4 regions of the Janthinobacterium sp. NFX145 genome follow, and region 1 is predicted to be linked to each of the others. Evidence: predicted binding sites of a transcription regulator. Region 1 holds the regulator's gene; each other region holds the start of a gene.
What was found. The regulator FNR, encoded in region 1, switches genes on or off when oxygen is low (the NO sensors DNR and NnrR bind a similar motif). The targets are predictions, from matches to a motif close to TTGATNNNNATCAA.

Region 1 (5,375 bases):
GTCGAGTCTGGTATTGCCCAGCAAATACACCATGCCCAGCACGGCATTGAGGGGCGTGCGGATTTCATGGCTCATGTTGGCCACGAAATCGCTTTTCGCGCGGTTGGCCGCCTCGGCCCGGTCGCGTTCCTGCTCCAGTTCGGCCGCGCGCGATTCGAGTTCCTGCTGCAGACGGTCGCGCTCGCTCATCAGGCCGTTGAACGCTTCCGTCAGTTCGCCGATCTCGTCGCGCTGCTGCACCGGCACGGGGGTAAAACGGCTGCCGCTGGTGCGCAGGGCCAGCAGGGTGTCGCGCAGGCGCACCAGCGGCGACAGCAGGCGCACGGTGACCCAGCCCAGAACAAAGGCGGCCAGCAGCGAGGCGAGGATGCTCCACAGCACCAGCCGGTACAGCACGCCATCGAACGGTTCGAAGGCGTCCGCGACGGGCAGCGAGGTGGCCAGCAGCCAGTTCACCGATTTCAAACGCTTGAAGCTGTTGACTGCCGTGATGCCGCGGCTGTTGGTGCTGACCATGCTGCCTTCGCCATCTTCCTTCAGCAGCTGGGTCGTCGTCAGGTTGGCGTTCGGCTGGCGCGGCTGCAGCAGGCGGCTGGTATCGGGGTGCAGCACGTAGCGCGGCACGGCGCCGCGCGTGAGGATGAAGTAATAGCCGCTCTTGCCGACCTTTTCCGAGCGCAAACGCCCCAGCAGGTTGTCCTTGTACAGGCGCAGCACGCCGATCACCACGCCGGCCACCTGGCCATCGGCGGTGAGCACGGGCGCCACCATCTGCACGATGGGCATGCCGCTCGATTTACCCAGCATCGGTTCGGTGATCATGGGCTGGCGCGTGCGCAGGACGGTCTGGAAATACTCGCGCTCGGCGACGTTGATGCCGGCGCGCCCCGGCACTTCCGGCATGTCGGCCACGACGGCGCCTTGCGCGTCGAGCACCAGCACGTCGTCGAACAGCACCAGCATCGAGCGGCGCGAATAGTATTCGCGCAATTGGGCGGGCCGGGCGATCAGTTCCGGCGGCTGCTGCCGGGCCGTCAGGGTGACGATCTGCAGCAGCATGCCCAGCTTGTCGTCGAGCTCGGCAGCGGTACGGCTGATCAGGGATGACTGCTGGCTCAGCAGTACTTTAGTGAAATCGTCGCGCATGTGCTGCACCTGGATCATGGTGACCAGCGCGATCATGGCGATCGAGGTCAGGCTGGTGGCCAGCGCGACTTTTGCTTTGATGCCGAGAGGCTTCATGATTTCCTTTTCAGTACCGGGCGGCACAGGCGGCAAGTAATGCTGTCAGGAATTTTCCTATCAATGCCCCAGCTTGGCAAGCGGCGCCGCGCAAATTGCCCTCCCCGCATGGGCTTTTGACGATGTTGCCATATAATTAAAGTCGGAACGTCGTTTATTCAGCGAAATTGCCGTGAAATTGGCACACGGCAACCCTGTATGCAGTAAACTTGTTGTTGCATTTTCTAAAAGGTACCGACATGACTGAAGCGCTACTCACTCCAACCTTGCCTACAGTGAACGTGGAAGCGTTGCGTGCGCGATGCTCGACCTGCAGCATGCATCAATTGTGCCTGCCGATGGGCCTCGATATGGGCGACATGGACAGGCTGGACCAGATCATCGGCCGCCGCCGCAAGATCGTGCGCGGCGCCTCGCTGTTCCGCATCGGCGACTCGTTCCAGAACCTGTACGCGATCCGCCTGGGGCACTTCAAGACGTACCAGATCAATCCGGGCGGCGAAGAGCAGGTGACGGGCTTCCAGATGGCCGGCGAACTGCTGGGCATGGACGCCATCAGCGCCGACCGCCACCACTGTAATGCGGTGGCGCTGGAAGACAGCGAAGTGTGTGAAATCCCGTTTTCCAGCCTGGAACAATTGCTGGGCAATATGCCGACCCTGCTGCGCCATTTCCACCGCATGATGAGCCAGGAAATCACGCGCGAGCAAAGCGTCATGCTGTTGCTGGGCAATATGCAGGCGACGCAGCGTTTTGCCGCCTTTATCGTCAACCTGGCGTCGCGCTACGAAGCGCGCGGCTATTCGAGCAGCAAATTCCAGCTGCGCATGTCGCGCGAGGAAATCGGCAACTACCTGGGCCTGACCATCGAAAGCGTCAGCCGTTTATTGTCGAAATTCAAGAAGGAAGGCTGGCTGCGCGTCTCGAACCGAGAAATTGAAATCTTGCAGCCGGCAAAACTGAAGGCCATCACGGCCGGTACCGACGTCTGCAAATAAGGCCTACAGCTCTTCGTCGGCGTGCAGCGCGATGCTGCGTTGCAGCGGCCAGGTCCAGATGCCGGACAGGCGCCACTCGCGCTTGTCGTTTTCCACCAGCACTTGCCAGCGGCTGCGCTCGAGCATCGGCAGCGCCACCGAGAAATTGCCGGCCGCATCGGGCCGCACCAGCAGCTTGATGTCCTTTTCCGGCAGGGTCGCATGCGCCAGGTGCAGCTGCAGCGGACCCTGGTAAGCCTTGCCGAAGCTGTGCACGGAACCACTGAGGCGCGCTGACGCCACGTCGTAGGACAAGCTGGTAGCCATCGCCAGGTCGCTGGCGATCGTGTCGCGCTTCAAATCCTGGTTGATCGCCTTGCCCTGCTTGTAATAGTCGCCCACCACCAGCGCATCGGGTTGCGTAAACGCGATATAGCCCATGAAGCTGCCGACGACCACGGACAGGCCGGGACCGATCATCAGCAGCCATGGCCAGCGATGCTTGTACCAGGGATCGGCGGGGGCTTGCAGTTTCAGACTGTCGGACATGGTGATTCTCCTGTGTAAACGGCCAGTCCCCATGCGGGGACCGGCCTTCCTGCTTTAACGCGGCACGATGAATACCGCGCTTTCACGCACATGCAGCGAGGGGTTGTCCAGCGATTGCAATTCGATCGCAATCTTGTTCGACCCCTTCTCGCCGACGCCGTGCGGCACGCGCAGGCGGATCGGCCAGCCCAGCGTTTCCGTCGGCTGCAAGGTCACTTCTTCGCGCGTCAGCAAGGTCAGGCCCGGCAAGCCGGAAGCGCTGATCTTGAAATGCTGGCTTTGCTCCGAGGTGTTCATGATCTGCAGGCGGTAGACGTTTTCGATCATGCCGTCTTCCACTTCGCGTCCCATCGAACCGCGGTCGCGGATCACGTCCATTTTCAGGGGCGTGCGCAGGGCCAGCGACGTACATACGGCGATGATGATCAGGGCCAGGATGGAAGTGTAGATCAGGACGCGCGGGCGCATGGCGCGCTGGCGTATCTGCTTCGAATTGAAGTTGTTTTCCATCGCATGGTCGGTGCTGTAGCGTATCAGGCCACGTGGCCGCTCGACCTTGTCCATCACGCTGTTGCAGGCATCGACGCAGGCGGCGCAGCCGATGCATTCATACTGCAAGCCGTTGCGGATATCGATACCGGTCGGACACACCTGCACGCACAGGGTGCAATCGATGCAGTCGCCCAGCTTGTCGTTGTTGCCGGCCTTCTTGCTCATGGCGCCGCGTGGTTCGCCGCGCTTGGCATCGTAGGTGATGATCAGCGTGTCCTGGTCGAACATGGCGCTCTGGAAGCGCGCGTAGGGGCACATGTATTTGCACACCTGCTCGCGCAGCCAGCCCGCGTTGCCGTAGGTTGCCAGGCTGTAGAACAAGACCCAGAACCATTCCCAGGGACCGAAATTCAAGGTGGTCACCGACTGCGCCAGTTCCTTGATCGGCGTGAAGTAGCCGACAAAGGTAAAGCCCGTCCACAGGGCGATGGCGCCCCATGCCAGGTGCTTGGCCGTCTTCTTGAACGCCTTGCGCACGGAGGGGCCCTGCTTGTCGAGGGCCATGCGCGCGCTGCGCGTACCCTCGATGCGGCGTTCGACCCACAGGAAAATTTCCGTGTATACCGTTTGCGGGCAAGAGAACCCGCACCACACCCGCCCGGCAATGGCCGTGACGAGGAACAACAAATACGCACAGATGATCAGCAGGGCCGCCAGATAGATGAAATCCTGGGGCCACAGCACGACGCCGAAAATGTAGAACTTGCGCGTGGTCAAATCGAACAGCAGGGCTTGCCTGCCATTCCAGGTCAACCACGGCAAGCCGTAGAACGCGAGCTGGGTAAGCCATACGCATACCCATCGCCAGGTAGCGTAGCGTCCTTTGGCCTCGCGAGGGTAGATCTGCTCGCGGGCCGCATACATCTTGATGACTTGAGGTTCCATTTTTACTTGGCGGGTGCCTGCGGATTCGACAGGCTCCAGACATACGCCGACAGCACATGTACCTTGGATTCGCCGAGGAAATCGCTGAAGGCAGGCATGGTGTTGCTGCGTCCCTTGCGTACGGTTTCCATGATGGTGTCGGCGCTGCCGCCGTACAGCCAGGTCTTGTCCGTCAGGTTCGGCGCGCCGAGCATCTGGTTACCCTTGGCATCGGCACCATGGCAGGCCATGCAGGCGCCAAACTTGGCCTTGCCCAGCACCGACTTGACGGGATCCGAGGTCGAACCGGACAGGCTCAGCACATAATGGGCCACGTTCTCGACATCCTTTTCGGAGCCCAGGGCGGCGCCCATCGGTGGCATCTGCCCATTGCGGCCGTGCAGGATGGTGGTCTTGATGATGTCGGGTTCGCCGCCATACAGCCAGTCCTTGTCCGTCAGGTTGGGAAAGCCCTTGTTGCCGCGCGCATCCGAACCGTGGCATTGCGCGCAATAGGTCAGGAACAGACGCTGGCCGATGGCTTGCGCCTGCGGATCGGCGGCCACCGTCTTCAAGTCCTGGCTCAGGTACTTGTTGAACAGGGGACCGTAGTCGGCTTCCGCCTTCTTCAGCTCTTCCTCGTACTGGCCCGTCGATTTCCAGCCCAGGCTGCCGGCATAGTTGCCCAGGCCTGGATACAGGAACAGGTAGGCCAGCGCGAAGACGATGGTGATGTAGAACAACCACATCCACCAGCGCGGCATCGGCGTATTAAGTTCCTTCAAGTCCTCGTCCCAGACGTGGCCCGTGGTGCCGTCGGCAGGGGCGCCCTCGACCACTTTGATTTTCGACTGCGAGTACAGCAGCACGCCGCAGCCGATGATGCCCAGCAGGGACAGCACGACGATGTAGATATTCCAGAAGCCATTGGTAAAGTCAGCCATGGTGATGCTCCTTCGCCAGGTTCATCTCGGCCTCGGCCGGATAGTCGAGCGCGTCGTCGGCGAACGGCAGGCGTGCCGCCGCGTCGAAGTCGCTGTTGCTGCGGCTGAACGTCCACCACAGGATGCCCACGAACGTCGTAAAGGAAACCACCGTCATGACGCTGCTGGCGCTGTCAAACAGGTTTTCGATTGCCATGCTAATTCCTTGTTTTGATTAATGTACCGAGGCCTTGCAGATAGGCGACCA
Region 2 (5,375 bases), 780 kb from region 1:
GAAGTAGTCAAACGGTTCGCGGCAATCGATGCATTTGTACAGGGCCTTGCACGGCGTGGAGCCGAACTGGCTGGTCAGCTGCGTATGCGTCGAGCCGCAGTTCGGGCAGATCACGTCCAGCTTCGGCATGGGTAGACGCTTGACGCCACCCGCTGTTCCTCTACCAAGGCCGCTGATGTCGATCACCTGCTGCTGCGGCGGGGCGATGCCATAGCCTTTCAGCTTGGCCTTGCCCGCTTCGCTCATCCAGTCCGTGGTCCACGCGGGCGCCAGCTGATTCACCAGGGTCACCTTGGCCACACCGTGGCTGCGCAAGGCTTCCGTGACGGCATCGGCGATCACCTGCATGGCCGGGCAGCCCGAATACGTGGGCGTGATCGTCACGATGCACTCTTCGCTGCTGACCACGTCGACGGCGCGCACGATGCCCAGGTCCACCACCGAAATGACGGGGATTTCCGGGTCCGGCACGTCACCGAGCCAGGCCCAGACCTGGGCGGCGTCCAGCGCCGCGGCGCCAGCGACCGTGTTCATTACCACTCCGCCCCGGGATAGGCGCGCTGCAGGAACTGCATCTCGGCCAGAATAAAACCCAGGTGCTCCGTGTGCGTGCCCTGCTTGCCGCCCTTTTGCATCCAGGCGTCGGGCGCCGGCATGGTCAAGGTGGCTTCGGCGAATATCTCGGCCACGTGTTCGAGGAAAGCGCGGCGCAGCACGTCCGATGGCGGCGCGATGCCGGCGGCAACCATGGCCTGGTCGACGGCGTCGTACGTGAACATCTCGCCCGTGTACATCCACAGCTGGTCGGCGGCGGCCTGCGTTTTCGCGTGGCTGTCGGCCGTGCCGTCGCCGAGGCGCACGATCAGGTCGCCGCTGCGGCGCAAGTGATAGGTCACTTCCTTGATCGACTTTTGCGCCACTTCGACGATGCGCGCATCCGTCGATTTACTCAGTTCCAGCAGCTGGAAGTAATGCCAGCTGTCGAAGAAGAACTGGCGCATCATGGTGTCAGCGTAATTGCCGTTCGGCTGTTCGACCAGCAGGCAGTTCTTGAAATCGTGGGCGTCGCGCAAAAAGGCGATGTCGTCCTCGTCGCGGCCCGCGTTTTCCAGTTCGGCCGCATAGCTGAACCACAAACGCGTCTGGCCCAGCAAGTCCAGCGCCACGTTGGTCAGCGCCATGTCTTCTTCCAGCGCCGGCCCCTTGCCGCACAGCTGCGACAACTGCTGGCTGAGGATCAGGGCGTTGTCGCCCAGGCGCAAGAGGTAATTGACCTTGTCATCCATTGCAGGCGCTCCCATCACAGGTTCTTGACTTCTTCCGGCATCGGGAAGAAGGTGGGATGGCGGTACACCTTGCTGTTCGACGGTTCGAACAGGGCGCCCTTGTCGCCGGGGCTGCTGGCAACGATATCGGCCGCGCGCACCACCCAGATGCTCACGCCTTCATTGCGGCGCGTGTAGACGTCGCGCGCATGGTTAACCGCCATGGTGGCGTCGGAAGCGTGCAGGCTGCCCACATGCTTGTGCGCCAGGCCGTGCTGGCTGCGGATAAAAACTTCCCACAATGGCCATTCTTTGCTCATGTTGCTATCCCCTATCTGTCTTATGTATTTACGCTGCCGCTTTGTTAGCAGCTTGCTTGTCTGCATACGCGACCAAGGCATCGCGGAACCATGCGCCGTCTTCATACGCTTTCACACGCGTTTGCAGGCGTTCGCGGTTGCACGGGCCATTGCCCTTCAGGACGTTGTTGAACTCGGACCAGTCGATCTCGCCGAATTCATAGTGGCCCGTTTCCGCATTGAACTTCAGGTCGGGATCGGGCACGGTCAAGCCCAGGTATTCGATTTGCGGCACGGTCTGGTCAACCATGCGCTGGCGCAATTCGTCGTTCGAGAACAGCTTGATGCGCCATTGCGCCGACTGGGCGCTGTTGACGGAAGCGGCGTCGGACGGGCCGAACATCATCAGCGAAGGCCACCACCAGCGGTTCAAGGCATCCTGTGCCATGGCTTTTTGCGCCGGCGTGCCCTTGCACAGCGACATCATGATGTCGTAGCCCTGGCGCGCATGGAATGATTCTTCCTTGCAAACACGGATCATGGCGCGCGCATACGGACCGTAGGAGCAGCGGCACAGGGGAATCTGGTTGATGATGGCGGAACCGTCGACCAGCCAGCCGATGGCGCCCATGTCGGCCCACGACAGGGTCGGATAGTTAAAGATGCTGGAATACTTGGCTTTGCCCGAGTGCAAGGCGGCCAGCAAGTCGTCGCGCGACACGCCCAGGGTTTCCGCGGCGCTATACAGGTACAGGCCATGGCCCGCTTCGTCCTGGATCTTCGCCAGCAGGATGGACTTGCGTTTCAGGGTCGGCGCGCGCGTGACCCAGTTACCTTCGGGCAATTGGCCGACGATTTCCGAGTGCGCGTGCTGCGAAATCTGGCGGATCAGGGTCTTGCGGTAGGCGTCCGGCATCCAGTCCTTGGCCTCGATCTTGATGCCTTCGTCGATGCGTGCCTGGAAAGCGCGCTCTTCCTGGCCCATGTCGTCGAGGGAACGGACGTTCTTGAGGCCGGTTTCAACCATTTGTGCGTACATGATCTGTCTCCCATGTCTTTGATTTTGCGCAGCAACGCGGTGCGATGAACAGATAATACGATACAAAAAACGATTTGCATACACTTGATATGAATCATTTTAAAATTTCGTATCTTGTGCGGCTTTTTTGTGCGTATGATATTGCTTATGAGAAAACACTACGAAGCGCCACCCGCGCTTCCGGCAAATTATTGCCGCGCTACCCGCGCAGCCAAGTAAACTGCTGCTTTTATTGATTCGACCGCAACACGGCCAGACCGGAACCACATGAAGAACACCCGCTGCACGGCATGGATAGCCGATTTCCTGGAAAGCGACCCACCGCGCTCGAAGTCCCTGGTGATGACCATCTTTGGCGACGCCATCGTGCCGCGCGGCGGCGCCATCTGGCTGGGCAGCCTGATCGAACTGCTGGCGCCGTTCGGCGTCAATGACCGGCTATTGCGCACCAGCGTGTTCCGCCTGGCGCAGGAAGGCTGGCTCAGCTCGCAGCGCGACGGCCGCCGCAGCGCCTATACGATACGTCCGGAGGCGCTGGCCCGCTTCGAACGCGCCTACCGCCGCATCTATGCGCCGCTGGTCGTGCATTGGGATGGCAGCTGGACCCTGGTGATCGGACCGGCCGGCAGCATCGGCGCGGCCGAGCGGGGAGCACTGCGCAAGGAATTATTGTGGGCCGGCTATGGTTTGATTTCTCCCGGCATCTTTGGCCACCCGGCCAGCAATGCGGAGGCGCTGGAAGATATCCTCGTGCGCAACGAGGTGCAGGGCAAGCTGTATGTTTGCCACACCACGGAATTGCCGGGCGTGAGCACGCGCCCCCTGCGCGACATGGTGGGCGATTGCTGGGACTTGTCGGAAGTGATGGCCGGCTACGAAAAATTCATCGCCAGCTTCCAGCCCCTGCTGACCCTGCTGCAGGAAGAACCCGTGTTCGATGCGGAGCAGGCGTTCGTCATCCGCTCGCTGCTGACGCACGCCTACCGCCGCGTGCAATTGCACGACCCGCAACTGCCCGTCGAACTGCTGCCCGAACCGTGGCCCGGCACGCAAGCGTATGCGCTGGCGCGCGACCTGTACCGCATCACGTATGCGGCCGCCGAGGAACATATCCTGGCCACCCTGCGGCGCGAGGATGAGCAGGCGGCGGATGTCGAGCCGTGGTTCTACGAACGATTTGGCGGTCTGAACACCTGACAAAACGTCCATGGCGGCGTTGCAGGGCCTGGGCGTACGTTCGTACTGCCTGCGACCCTGCGCCTTGCCCTGAACATTTTTCAGGCGTTCAGGAATAAGTTACTGTCTGCTCACTGTTTCACCACTACTTGCTTGGCACCAGCCAGCAAATCCTGCCCCAGCTTTTCCAGCGCATTGACCTGCACCAGCATGGTGTCGAGGATGGCGACGTTGAAGGTGTATTCGGCCGGCGTCGTATAGCCGGGGAAACGTATGATGCGCAGCAATTCCTGCAAGGTCGTGCCCTTGCCCAGGTGCGCCAGGGCGTCGCTGAGGGCGCTGACTTTCTTTTCCAGTTCGCGTATGTGTTTGCCGTTGTCGTCCATGATGATCTCCCGTGTCGGAGCTTCCACGTTAGCAAAGCACGTCCGCCGTCGTTTGCGCCAGCACAAAGGCGCCGCTAAAACGGGTATCATCGCGCCATTGCACACGATGCAAAACCCATACGTTTTTATCAGGAACACACATGACCATTAAAATCAGCCAGCAATTCGACGCCGGCGCGATCGAGGTGCTGCGCGCCGACGATGCCCAATCCATCGAGCTGAACATCCGCAAGGATTCCCACGCCGACATCACGCAGTGGTTTTACTTCCGCCTGCAAGGCGCGCAAGGCGAGGCGTGCACGATCCGCTTCATGAACGCAGGCAAGTCGGCCTACCCGGACGGCTGGAAAGATTACCAGGCCGTCGCCAGCTACGACCGCGAAACCTGGTTCCGCGTGCCGACCAGCTTTGACGGCACCGTGATGACCATCGAACATACGCCGGAAGAAGAAAGCGTGTACTACGCCTACTTCGAACCGTATCCATGGGACCGTCACCTGGCCCTGATCGACAGCGCGCAAGCGTCGCCGCTGGTACGCCTGATCGACCTGGGCAGCACCGTGGAAGGCCGCGACATGAACCTGCTGGTGGTCGGCGACGCCGATGCCGAGAAAAAAGTCTGGGTCATCGCGCGCCAGCATCCCGGTGAAACGATGGCCGAATGGTTTGTCGAAGGCATGCTCGAAGCCTTGCTGGACCAGGCCAATCCGTTTGCCCGCCAGTGTCTGCAGGACGCCGTCTTCTACGTGGTGCCGAACATGAACCCGGACGGTTCCGTGCACGGCAACCTGCGCACCAACGCGGCCGGCGCCAACCTGAACCGCGAATGGATGACGCCAACGATGGAGCGCAGCCCGGAAGTATTCCTGGTGAAACAAAAGATGCATGAAATCGGCTGCGACCTGTTCCTCGACGTGCATGGCGACGAAGGTCTGCCATATGTGTTCGTCGCCGGCAGCGATGCGCTGGAGAATTTCACGCCAGCACAAAAAGCCGAGCAAGACCGCTTCATCGCCGACTTCAAAGTAGCCAGCCCCGACTTCCAGGATGAGCACGGCTACGAAGACGGCCCGTTCACGCCGGAAGTGCTGACCATGGGTTCGCCCCACATCACGCACGCCTTCGGCTGCCTGTCGCTGACCCTGGAATTGCCGTTCAAGGACAACGCCAACGATCCCGACCCGCAAACGGGCTGGAGCGGCGCCCGCAG
Region 3 (5,375 bases), 1.3 Mb from region 1:
TGCGGGCGACGATGTCTACACCAACCATATCCATGCCGACGACCTGGCGCGCATCATCGAGCGGGCCCTGTGGCGGGGCAAGCCGGGACGCGTGTATCACGCCAGCGATGACAGCGAACTCAAGATGGCCGAGTATTTCGACGCCGTGGCCGACACGTTCGGCCTGCCACGTCCGCCGCGCCTGCCGCGTGCCGAGCTGCGGCAAGTGGTTACGCCGATGCTGCTGTCGTTCATGTCCGAGTCGCGCCGCCTGCACAATGCGCGCCTCAAACGCGAGCTGGGCGTGCGCCTGCGCTACGCGCGCGTGGCCGATGCCTTGCAGTCGCTGTCAGCCGATGGCGCCGGCATCGGGTAAAATGGCCGGTTATCTGCGCACTTTGCTGGGCCGGCGCGCAGCGCGCCGTTCCCGCGCTGCGCCACTCACTTAAGGAATACCGCATGAGCACCCTCACTTACGAAGAATACCTGGACGAGGTCACCACCGTCCTGACGGAACTGTACGACCTCGACGACGAGGCCGCCATCAAGCTGGTGGTGGCGGCGCAGGACGCCGAATTTTTTGTCCCGCACGATGCGCATGAAGAAATGCGTACCGCCGAGCAAGCCAAGAAAGATGCGGTCACCCTGTTCGAGCGCAAACAGAATCGCCAGCAAACGCAGGAAAAACAGCAGCAGCGCGTGCGCCAGCAAAAGAAGTAAGGATGGGGCAGTACGGGCTTCGGCGCAACGCCGGGGCCTTGCCATTTGATGCAGCGCAAACGTGCCATGGCGCGCTGGCGATATGGTGAGCGATGTCGTCACGCGTCTGGGCTCTTGTGGCGAGCTCTGCAGAGCGTGACGCTGTTTCCCGTCAGCAGGAGCGAGCCATGCGAGCGACGAGTCATCCCAGCAAGGAACAGGTGCGCGCCTATATGCGCAGGCGTGAACACGCGCTGCAGCCGCCGCCACCACCCGATGAAATTCGCCGGCAACTGGCCTGGTGCCGTGTGGACGATGCCGGATGCACTTGCGTTCCGGCCACTCCGGCCGGCGTGGCCGTGCAAGGCTGGCATTTATCCGCGGAAATGGCCCGCCTGAGCACCCTCATGGCGATAGCCTGGCTCATGCATAGCGGTGTTGCTCATCGTAAAAACTGATGACGTGCAGCAAACTTTCCCGATTTGAGTTATCCTCTAGCACATTCCAGGTGCGTCAATTCTCTTCAATTATCACAATTTTGCTTTAAGTTACGCAAAAATCAACAATAGCGTGTATTATATTGTTTGCGGCGTAAAAGCCGCATAAGTGATGGCGCTTTTTAGTGTGTTTACCCTGAATTATTGCAGAAGAGACATTCGGTTTCTTATTGCTCTAATACAACAAGTACGGATTTTTGATCATGTCTCTCAAACAAATTACCTCTTTGCCTACCTACAACCCGAATCGCGTCCTCGACGCGATCATCGACAAGCTGCAACTGAAAAATGATGCCGCCTTGTCGCGAGCTCTGGAAGTGGCGCCACCGGTCATCAGCAAGATTCGTCACAATACCTTGCCGATCGGCGCCACGATCCTTATCCGCATGCATGAAATCAGCGATTTCAGCATTCGTGAATTGCGCGAGTTGATGGCTGCCTAAGAGCGCCTGACAGACGGCAAACTGAGAGGTGCCGTCTGGGTAAGTCAGGCTTGCCGCGTGCGGCAGCCACATCTGTTTTCCGCTTTTCTATTGCGCGTCGCGGTTCAGTACCGGACGATCGACATAGAAACGCCCCATTTCCTGGCCAGTCGAGGACGACTTGACCACCGCTGCCGTCAATGAGGCTGGTGCGCTGGAAAATGCGGTGCTGGCAAGCCCGGTCGCGCGGCCCGAATACGCCGTCGCCTGTACCGCCGCACTGGAAAACGCCGTCTGCACGGCCCGGCCCGAGTAAGCCGTCGCCTGTACCGCCGCACTGGAAAATGCTGTTTGCACAGCCCGTCCTGAATACGCCGCTTGTATCGCCCGTCCCGAATACGCCGCCTGTACCGCACGCCCCGAATACGCCGTTTCTGCGCGGATATAATCTTCCCCGAACGTTTGCTCATACAATTGCTTCATGCGCTCGCCCACGCGGTGGTGCGCCGCTTCGTCGTCTTCGCCGCGCAAGCCGATGTACGGGAAGTGGTGGAGGAAGTAGCCGAACACCTGTTCGCAGTCCGCCGCATATTTCAGGGTGTCGAGGATGTGGTAGTGCCAGAAGGTATCGACGTCCATCAGCGGTGCCGTCTCTTCTTGTGGAAATTGTTTCATCAGGATCAGGAAGCGGCGGTATTCGAATTCCACCGCATTCGCCTTCTCCAGGCTCCATCCTTCGCCTGACTCACGGTGCATCAGCTTGACCTTGATCGCGTCCAAATTCAAATCTGCAATTGCCTTGAAACTGTCGTTCGTATCCATGAATGTCCTTTTGTAAAGAGCGTTGTGGGAAATACGGTGAAGCAAGGGAAAGCGGCGGCTGTGTACTCCTGGCAAGTGGTCGAGGAATGCCTGGCCCATGGCGGGCGGGCACGCTGAGTTGTTCTACATCAATATTGCATCTAATTACGAAATATGCAAGCTGAGCTTGCTTCATGCGGGCGCGCGCCTGTCAGCTGCTGGCCCGGCTTTCTTCCTGGTAGGGAAAGGCGGTGGCGTCCGCGCCCAGCGGCACGCTGACGTGCACGCTCATGCCGGCGCCGGGGCTGCTTTCGATGTAAAAAGTGCCGCCCAGCAATTTTATGCGTTCCTCGATGCCCACCAGGCCAAACGAGCCCAGCTTGTTGCGCCCGTCGATGGCCGCGCCCACGCCGTTGTCGCTGATGCTCATGGACACCGTATCGCGGCACTTTTCCAGCTTGACTTGCACGCGGCTGGCATTCGCATGCTGGGAAATATTGCTGAGCGACTCTTGCAGGATGCGGAACAGGGCCGTCGCGCATTGATCGCTGAGGCAAATGTCGTCATGGCTTTCGTTCACTTCGCAAGCGATGCCCGTGCGCTGGCGAAATTGCGCCACCTGCCACTCGACGGCCGCATTCACGCCCAGGTCCAGCACGGTAGGGCGCAAGTCGTTGATGATTTGCCGCACGCTCTTGATGGTGGCGTCGATCTGCTCCAGGGTCGAGCGGGCGCGGGCGTTCAGGCGCGGATGGCGGCGTTGCGTGCGCGAGGCCAGCATGTCGGCGTCGATGCGCAGCACCAGCAGGTTCTGTCCCAGGTCGTCGTGGATTTCGCGCGCGATGCGCTTGCGTTCTTCTTCCTTGATCTGGTCGGCGTGCGCCGCCAGCCGGCGCAGTTTCTGGTGCGACAGTTGCAGGCGGATCTGGCTGGCGCGCAATTCTTCCGTCATGCCCGTCGCCATCTGGATGGCGCGCCGGCGCGACGACGCCAGGGTGTGGAACAGCATATACAGCAGCATGGTGCTGGCACAGCCGATCAGCAGGGCCAGCCACGGCAGGAAGGCGTCGAAGCGTGAATACAGGTCGCTCTTGCGCACGCTGAACAGCGCTTGCCACACGCGGCCATTGTGTTCGATCAGCATCGTACTGCTCAGATAGCGGCCCGAGCTGCCGGGCTGCCACCATGGCGCATGCATGCCCGCCGTCGTGCTGTCGAAGATGGGGCGCATGTCGTGCGGCAACTGCAGCGGCAAGTCCGGCCGTTCCGGCGCCTGCGGGCCGATATCGAACACGGTCAGGCGGACGTTGCGTACCGGCATGTCGGCCAGGGCGCTGCGCATCATCGACACCAGGTCGTAGCCGATGCCGACGGAACCCTGGTAAGCGGCGCGCCGCTGCTCCACCGTAGCGACCGGCATGCCGAAGCGGTACACGGGCAGGCGCATGGCCATGGCCGTCAATTGGGGGCGGCCGTCCATCGGCACGGGCATGCCGGAATTGCTGACGTTGCCGGAATCGCGCGACTGCGCCAGCGTTTCGGCGATCAGGGGGCGCGAGGCGATGTCATAGCCATACTTGTCCGGGGCGCTGGCGATCGGTTCGACGTAGACGAGCACGGAATAATGGGCGCGCGGGACGGGCGGATGGATGGCAAACGCCGGATAGCCGTCGCGCCCGGGTGGATAGTCGTGTTGCATGGCCGCTTCGAAGGCGGCGCGCTGCGTCTCGTCGAGTTCCTGGCTGTAATTGAGATTCATCACGCCCGGATAGTTCTGCTGCAGGGCGAGGTTTGCCACGTAGCGGTGAAATTGCTCGCGGCTCACGTGCGCATTGGCGTGGAACAGGCTGGCGGTGCCGCGCAGCAGGTTGGCATACGATTTGGTGCGTGATTCGATGCTTTTCCGGGTATTGCGCGCCAGATTGTTGAACTGTTCGCTGGCATCGCTTTCGATCGACAGCGAGGCTGCCATGTAGAACAACAGGCCCACCATCATCGACATCACAAAGCCGAGCAGCCACAGCGGTCTTTTTTCAACAGATAAGGGGTGTTCGCCGGCAGTAGAAGACATCGCCATCCGCATCAGGAAGAGGAATCGGGTGCCGCCTGGGTGGCGGAGGCTGGACTGCGTTGTAGAAGCGCCATCGACATTGTAAATTGCTCAATAGCTGCCTAATATACAAAATTATCGTGAATATAGTCAACTGGCAATATTCTCAGGTGATATATATGGTTGAAACGAAAAAAAACCGCCGCAGCGGTTTTTTTCGTGTGCCGTCCAGCCTCTATTTGGCGGGCTGCCAGCTGTCTTTCAGGGTGACGATGCGGTTGAAGACGGGCTTGCCAGGCTGGCTGTCCACGCGGTCGGCCGCGAAATAGCCGTGGCGCTCGAACTGGAAGCGCTGTTCCGGCTGGGCCAGTTCCGCACCCGGTTCCAGCCACGCTTGCACCACTTCCTTGGCCAGCGGATTCAGAGCCAGCTTGAAGTCCTTGCCGCCCGCGTCCGGCTGCGGGTCTGTAAACAGGCGGTCGTACAGGCGCACTTCGGCGGGAATCGCCGTCGGCGCGCTGACCCAGTGCATATTGCCCTTGACCTTGTAATTGGCGCTGCCTTCCGTGCCCGACTTGCTGTCCGGGAAGTAGGTGCAATGCACGGCGATGACCTTGCCGTTTTCATCCTTGTCAAAGCCCGTGCACTCGATCACATAGCCATAGCGCAGGCGAACCTTGCTGCCCGGCTTGTCGTCGATCGGCGGATACAAACGGAAATAGCCTTTATTTGGCACTTCCATGAAGTCGTCTTCCTCGATCCACAGCTCGCGCGAGATGGGGAAGGTGCGCAAGCCGCGCTCGGGGAAGTGCGGGTGCACGGGCGCCGTGCATTCCACGCTGTCGTTTTCAGGGAAATTGTCGATGATCAGTTTCAACGGACGCAGCACGGCCACCGTGCGCGGCGCTTTCGGGTCCAGATCTTCGC
Region 4 (5,375 bases), 2.5 Mb from region 1:
TATCTGGGCCGCCGCAAGGCTAAGCGGGCTGTGCAGGCGCAGCGCGCCATGCTGGGCGCCGGCGCAGCGAACAAGCAAAATACCGGCTTGCCGACGCTCGTCGCCTACGCCAGCCAATCGGGCCAGGCCGAACGCCTGGCCCTGGAAAGCGCGCGCGCCCTGCAGCAGGCGGGCGTGGCCGTCGACGTGCAATCGCTGGACCGCTTTGACCCCGCGCAATTGCGCCAGTACGAACGGGCACTGATCGTCGCCAGCACCTTTGGCGAAGGCGAGGCGCCGGACGGCACGCGCCGCTTCGCGCGCCTGTTGCAAGCGACCACCGGCATGCCGCTGGCGGGCCTGGAATTCGGCATGCTGGCCCTGGGCGACCGCCACTACAGCGCCTTCTGCGGCTTTGGCCATGCGCTGGCGCAACAATTGCAAGCGCTGGGCGCCACTTCCCTGTTCCCCTTGATCGAGGTGGACAAGCACGACCCCGCCGCCTTGGCCGGCTGGTCCAAGGCGCTGGCCCGCTGCAGCGGCAGCGCCATCGACGCCATCGGCGTGCAGGAAGAAGCGTCGTATGCCGAGTGGCGCCTGGCGCGCCGCGTGCTGCTCAACCCGGGCAGCCTGGGCGGCGAACTGCATGAAATCACCTTGACGGGCCCGGCCGGCGCCACCTGGGAAGCGGGCGCGCTGGCGGAAATCATTCCCTGCAACGCGGACGGCAGCGATGGCGAGGGTAGCCACCCCGACAATGCCCATCACGCGCCGCGCAGCTATTCGCTCGCTTCGCTGCCATCCGACGGCGAAGTGCAATTGCTGGTGCGCCAGGAGCGCCATGCGGGCGATGACAACCAGGGCCATGGCCTCGCTTCCGGCTGGCTCACCCGCTTCGCCCCGCTAGGCAGCCCCATCCGCCTGCGCCTGCAAGCCAATCCCGCCTTCGCGCCGGCCCTGGTCGACGTGCCCTGCATTTATATCGGCAACGGTTCCGGCCTGGCAGGCCTGCGTGCGCACCTGCGCGCGCGCCATCGGGCGGGGCTGGCCCGCAACTGGCTGCTGTTCGGTGAGCGCCAGCAAGCTTTTGACAGCATCTGCGGCGCAGAGTTGCAAGGCTGGCTCGACGCTGGCCACCTGGCACGCCTGGACAAGGTCTTTTCGCGCGATGGTGAACGACAATACGTGCAGGATCGCCTGCGCGCCAGCGCGAATGACCTGCGCGAGTGGCTGGCGCAAGGCGCCATCGTCTACGTGTGCGGCAGCCTGCAAGGCATGGCCACAGGAATCGATGCTGTACTGCAAGAAGTGCTGGGCCAGGAGGGACTCGACGCCCTGCTGGCGGCCGGACGCTACCGCCGCGACGTGTATTGATCTGCCTCAGCCAATCGCCAGCACGGCCCGGCTATGTGGGCAGGCGCACTGTCGGCGCCAGCCATCGGGATAGAGTGGAGACATTCCCCCCACCGTCTGCGAGGCTAGCCATGAAAAACCCCTGGATGAGCATGTACCTGAGCGCGGCCAACCGCATCGCCAACACGGCGCGCGGCCACGCGACAGCGGCCGTCAAGCGCGAGGCGGCGAAAAATACGCGGCAACTGACGCAAGTGTGGTTCGATTCCTTTCTGCCGCCAACAGGCAAGGCACGGCGCAGCCGCAAGGCCAAATAAGCCCGTGGCAACAGGCGAACTGGTGCAGTGCATCACAGCAATAAGTTGAAGTTACGACCAGATGAACTAAACTGCAAGCATGGTAGTGCATAAGGAAGTGACCGGCAGGCGCCGCATCCCCGCGCCGCCGCCGGGACACCGGGAGACGACCATGTTGACGCTCAAAGTGCTGGCCTGCCTTGCCTTGTCGGCCTTGCTGCTCGCGCCCCTCGTGCTGAGGGATACGATGCAATTGTCTGCCGGGCAGCAACTGCAAGTGCCGAATGTCGATGCCCATGCCATGTGGAGCCATTGGCCTCGGCAATAAGACGCGCGGCTGAGAAAACGCCGCTGGCTGCGCTGCTTTCAGCGGAGCTCGCTAGTGGCGTTCACATTCAAAAACCGCTTTGTTGCCGGTGGGAATTTGTTCTCTTTACCGATCAGTTTTTCTAGTTTTCCTCAAACGCTCTTCACTGCACATTTGATCCAGGTCATGGATTTCCCTCTTCGCCGCGTCCACACTGGAACAGTCCGCTTCGCACCGCGACGGACTTAACCTGGAGCATCGGCATGGGTAAATCGCATTGGAAGGATGAGATGGCACTGGGGGTTCCCGTCATCGACGAGGCACACGAGGCGCTGTTTCAGGAGCTTGCGCGCCTGCAGCAACTGGGCGACCAGCATTTCAGCGTGGCGTTTCGCGAGCTGATTGCGGCCGTCGAACGCGATTTCCGCGAGGAAGAGGATTTGATGGAAGAAATCGCCTTTCCCTCGCTGGCCAACCACCGGGAACAGCATGCGCGCGTGCTCAGCGGCTTGCACCATGCCTGGGCCGCCGTCGATGAAGGCGACCTGGAACAGGGCCGCCATGCGCTGTCGCTCTTGCCGCAATGGCTGATCTTCCACCAGGCCACCATGGACCTGGCCTTGGCGGCGGCGCTGGAACTGGTGCAGCGCCAGCCGAACTAGTCGCTACAGCAGCAGCACCGTGGCCTGCTCGGGCATGACGACGCGGTAGTGTCTCGGGTATTTGTCTTCACCGTCGAAAATCTTGCAAAACACGGGCTGGTTGATGTCGTTGACGGCCGCCTCGTTCATGGGCAAGGTGGCAATCAATTGCTCGCCATCCATCAACTGCAAGGCGCTGCCCCGCTCGGCTGCGCAAAAGGCCAGCGATTGCACGTCGCTGGCGAACGGCCGCTTGTACCACGGCGTGATGGCCCGCACGGCGCGCCGGGCGTCCTGCAAGACTTGCCCCACGCGCGTGACGTTCCACGCATCGCGCGCCACGGACGGCTGGAGGACGATATTCGCCGTCAGCTCGCCCCTGCCCTTGTTCACCAGGAAAGCACCATCCTGCGCGGCGATGTCATCGTTGAGCGGCACGACGAACACGCCGCCGCTGGACACCTTGATCGGCACGGGCGCGCCATAGCCTTGCAAGGCCACGCGCACGTCGTCAATGGTGGCGCTCAGCTTGGCAGGAATCAGGCGCAGGGCCATCACCACGCTGCCGCTCGACACTTGCCACACTTTCCTGGCCGTCAGATAACTTTCGCGATACGCCGTGAAGCGCACGCGCGGCGCCTTGGCGTCGCTGCTGGCCGTGATCGTCACCGTTTGCGACGGCAAGGCGTCCTCTGCGCTCGCCGTTACCTCTGGCGCTGATGCTGCGGATGCGGCCGGCGCAACGGGCGGCGATACAGGTGGCGATACGGCGGCGGGCGGCACGCTGGCACTCTGCAGCGGCGCGGGAACAGCCGGCGGCGGCGCGTGCTCCTGGGCCTGGCCCAGCGACACGACACACAACCATCCGGCACAAGCGATCCATGTACGCATGCATTTCTTTCAATGAGGAAAATATTTTATCAGCGCCTGCATTATCGCAGAAGGCCAGCCGATGCGCGCCATAGCCCCAATTGCACTCTTTTGGTGCGAACGCTTGATTATTTGGCAAATATCCTCTATATTGATAATGATTCTTATTCACAAATGTAACAGGAATCATGCTCATCTTTCCACTGCCAGGCGCGGGTGGAACTGCTATCCAAGCCAGACCACGGGCCAGCGTCACGCCATCCCCCCCAGCTACTGCGCACCTCGCCAGACGAGATAGGAACACACACGACTAAAAATACTCCAGGAAAATTATGCAATCGATCACCATCGTCTCTTCTTCGCGCCAGCCCGCCTTGCGCCCCCTGCCCCGTTTATTACACATCGCTCTGCTGAGCCTTGCCGCCGGCGTGGTCTTGCCGGCACACGCAACCGACGACGCCGCGGCCGACGTCACCATGCCGGCCGTCACGGTGCTGGGCCAGTCGATGGCCACCACGGAAGGCACGCAGTCGTACACGGCAGGCGAAACGCGCAGCGCCACGCGCATGGACCTGTCCCTGCGCGAGACACCGCAATCGGTCAGCGTCATCACGCGCCAGTTGCTCGACGATCTGGGCGCCGTGCGGCTGGACCAGGCGCTGGCGCAGACGACGGGCATCCAGGTGGGCCAGAACGACACGGAGCGCACGACCTTTTATGCGCGCGGCTTCGGCATCAACAATCTCCAGATCGATGGCATGGCGCGTGGCGGCAATGCACCGCTGCAAGACACGATTTTGTACGACCGCATCGAGGTCGTGCGCGGCGCCACCGGCCTGATGGGCGGCAAAGGCGACCCGTCGGCCACCATCAACATGATACGCAAGCGACCCACGAAAACCTTCCAGGCCAGCGCCGGCCTGATCATGGGCCGCTGGGATGACCAGCGCTTCGAGGCCGACCTGTCCACCCCGCTGAACGCGGAAGGCAGCGTGCGCGCGCGCACGGCCCTGGCCTGGCAAAAACGCGATTCCTACCTGGACATGTATCACGAACGCAAGACGGTCGGCATGGTCATCGTCGAGGCGGACGTGCGTCCCGGCACCCTGCTGACGGCCGGCGTCGACTTCCAGGACAACAAGCCAACAGGTGCCACCTGGGGCGCCGTGCCCTACTGGAACGCGGACGGCAGTCTGGCGAACTTGCCACGCAATACCAGCTGGACGACGCCATGGAGCACCTGGGCCAACAAGCAGCACACGGTATTTACGTCGCTGGATCAGCGCCTGCCCGGCAACTGGAATCTGCACCTCGGCTATGCGCGCACGGAAAGCACGAACCGCACCACCGTTCTCTATGCAGGCAAGGGTTATCCCGATCCCGCCACCGGCGAAGGCATGGAACTGTGGACGGGCGCCTGGGGTGCAGGCAAGAAGAACAGCGACAATTTCGACGTCTACGCCAGCGGGCCATTTACCTTGCTCGGACGCAAGCACACGGCCATCGTCGGCTGGAATGGCAATAACGGCCAGGACAATTCGATAGGCGGCAAGGCGAAAATCGACTATGAACCTTTGGTCCCTGATTATCGCAGCTGGACGGGCAACATCCCCCGCCCCGTGTTCCACCCGGACGGCTCGCACACGAAAAAAGTCACGCGCCTGGCGGGTGCCTATGTCGCCACGCGCCTGAGCCTGGCCGACCCGCTGCACGTGATCATCGGCGCGCGCAGCAGCACTTACCGCACGGATACACGCGATTACAACACGCAAGGCGTGTACACGGGCAGCGGCGACTTTGTGGAAACGCGCAATGAAGTCACGCCCTACGTGGGCGCCGTGTTCGACATCAACAAGCAGTATTCGGCCTACGCCAGCTTCACGCAGCTGTTCAATCCGCAATCGAGCAAGGACCGCAACAACCAGTTCC

Region 2: paaA (1,2-phenylacetyl-CoA epoxidase subunit PaaA) is a predicted target of FNR. The motif match lies at 2,688-2,701, and genes of this name have one in related genera.
Region 3: ACPJXG_RS22400 (glycine-rich domain-containing protein) is a predicted target of FNR. The motif match lies at 2,538-2,551, and genes of this name have one in related genera.
Region 4: ACPJXG_RS17065 (bacteriohemerythrin) is a predicted target of FNR. The motif match lies at 2,110-2,123, and genes of this name have one in related genera.

Annotation. Positions count from the first base shown of each region.
Region 1 covers NZ_CP187360.1:6,338,937-6,344,311, forward strand. The annotation lists gene ACPJXG_RS28490 (response regulator) at 1-1,242, opposite strand, end outside; gene fnr (fumarate/nitrate reduction transcriptional regulator Fnr) at 1,482-2,240, shown strand; gene ACPJXG_RS28500 (FixH family protein) at 2,244-2,768, opposite strand; gene ccoG (cytochrome c oxidase accessory protein CcoG) at 2,823-4,205, opposite strand; gene ccoP (cytochrome-c oxidase, cbb3-type subunit III) at 4,208-5,128, opposite strand; gene ACPJXG_RS28515 (cbb3-type cytochrome oxidase subunit 3) at 5,121-5,324, opposite strand; gene ccoO (cytochrome-c oxidase, cbb3-type subunit II) at 5,326-5,375, opposite strand, start outside.
Region 2 covers NZ_CP187360.1:694,041-699,415, reverse strand. The annotation lists gene paaD (1,2-phenylacetyl-CoA epoxidase subunit PaaD) at 1-534, opposite strand, end outside; gene paaC (1,2-phenylacetyl-CoA epoxidase subunit PaaC) at 534-1,286, opposite strand; gene paaB (1,2-phenylacetyl-CoA epoxidase subunit PaaB) at 1,301-1,585, opposite strand; gene paaA (1,2-phenylacetyl-CoA epoxidase subunit PaaA) at 1,614-2,603, opposite strand; gene paaX (phenylacetic acid degradation operon negative regulatory protein PaaX) at 2,871-3,800, shown strand; gene ACPJXG_RS03050 (hypothetical protein) at 3,911-4,165, opposite strand; gene ACPJXG_RS03045 (M14 family metallopeptidase) at 4,306-5,375, shown strand, end outside.
Region 3 covers NZ_CP187360.1:4,993,319-4,998,693, reverse strand. The annotation lists gene ACPJXG_RS22420 (SDR family oxidoreductase) at 1-355, shown strand, start outside; gene ACPJXG_RS22415 (hypothetical protein) at 439-699, shown strand; gene ACPJXG_RS22410 (hypothetical protein) at 867-1,136, shown strand; gene ACPJXG_RS22405 (hypothetical protein) at 1,379-1,618, shown strand; gene ACPJXG_RS22400 (glycine-rich domain-containing protein) at 1,706-2,419, opposite strand; gene ACPJXG_RS22395 (CHASE domain-containing protein) at 2,610-4,469, opposite strand; gene ACPJXG_RS22390 (glutamine--tRNA ligase/YqeY domain fusion protein) at 4,684-5,375, opposite strand, start outside.
Region 4 covers NZ_CP187360.1:3,834,064-3,839,438, forward strand. The annotation lists gene ACPJXG_RS17050 (PepSY domain-containing protein) at 1-1,353, shown strand, start outside; gene ACPJXG_RS17055 (hypothetical protein) at 1,464-1,649, shown strand; gene ACPJXG_RS17060 (hypothetical protein) at 1,801-1,956, shown strand; gene ACPJXG_RS17065 (bacteriohemerythrin) at 2,199-2,597, shown strand; gene ACPJXG_RS17070 (hypothetical protein) at 2,601-3,467, opposite strand; gene ACPJXG_RS17075 (TonB-dependent siderophore receptor) at 3,779-5,375, shown strand, end outside.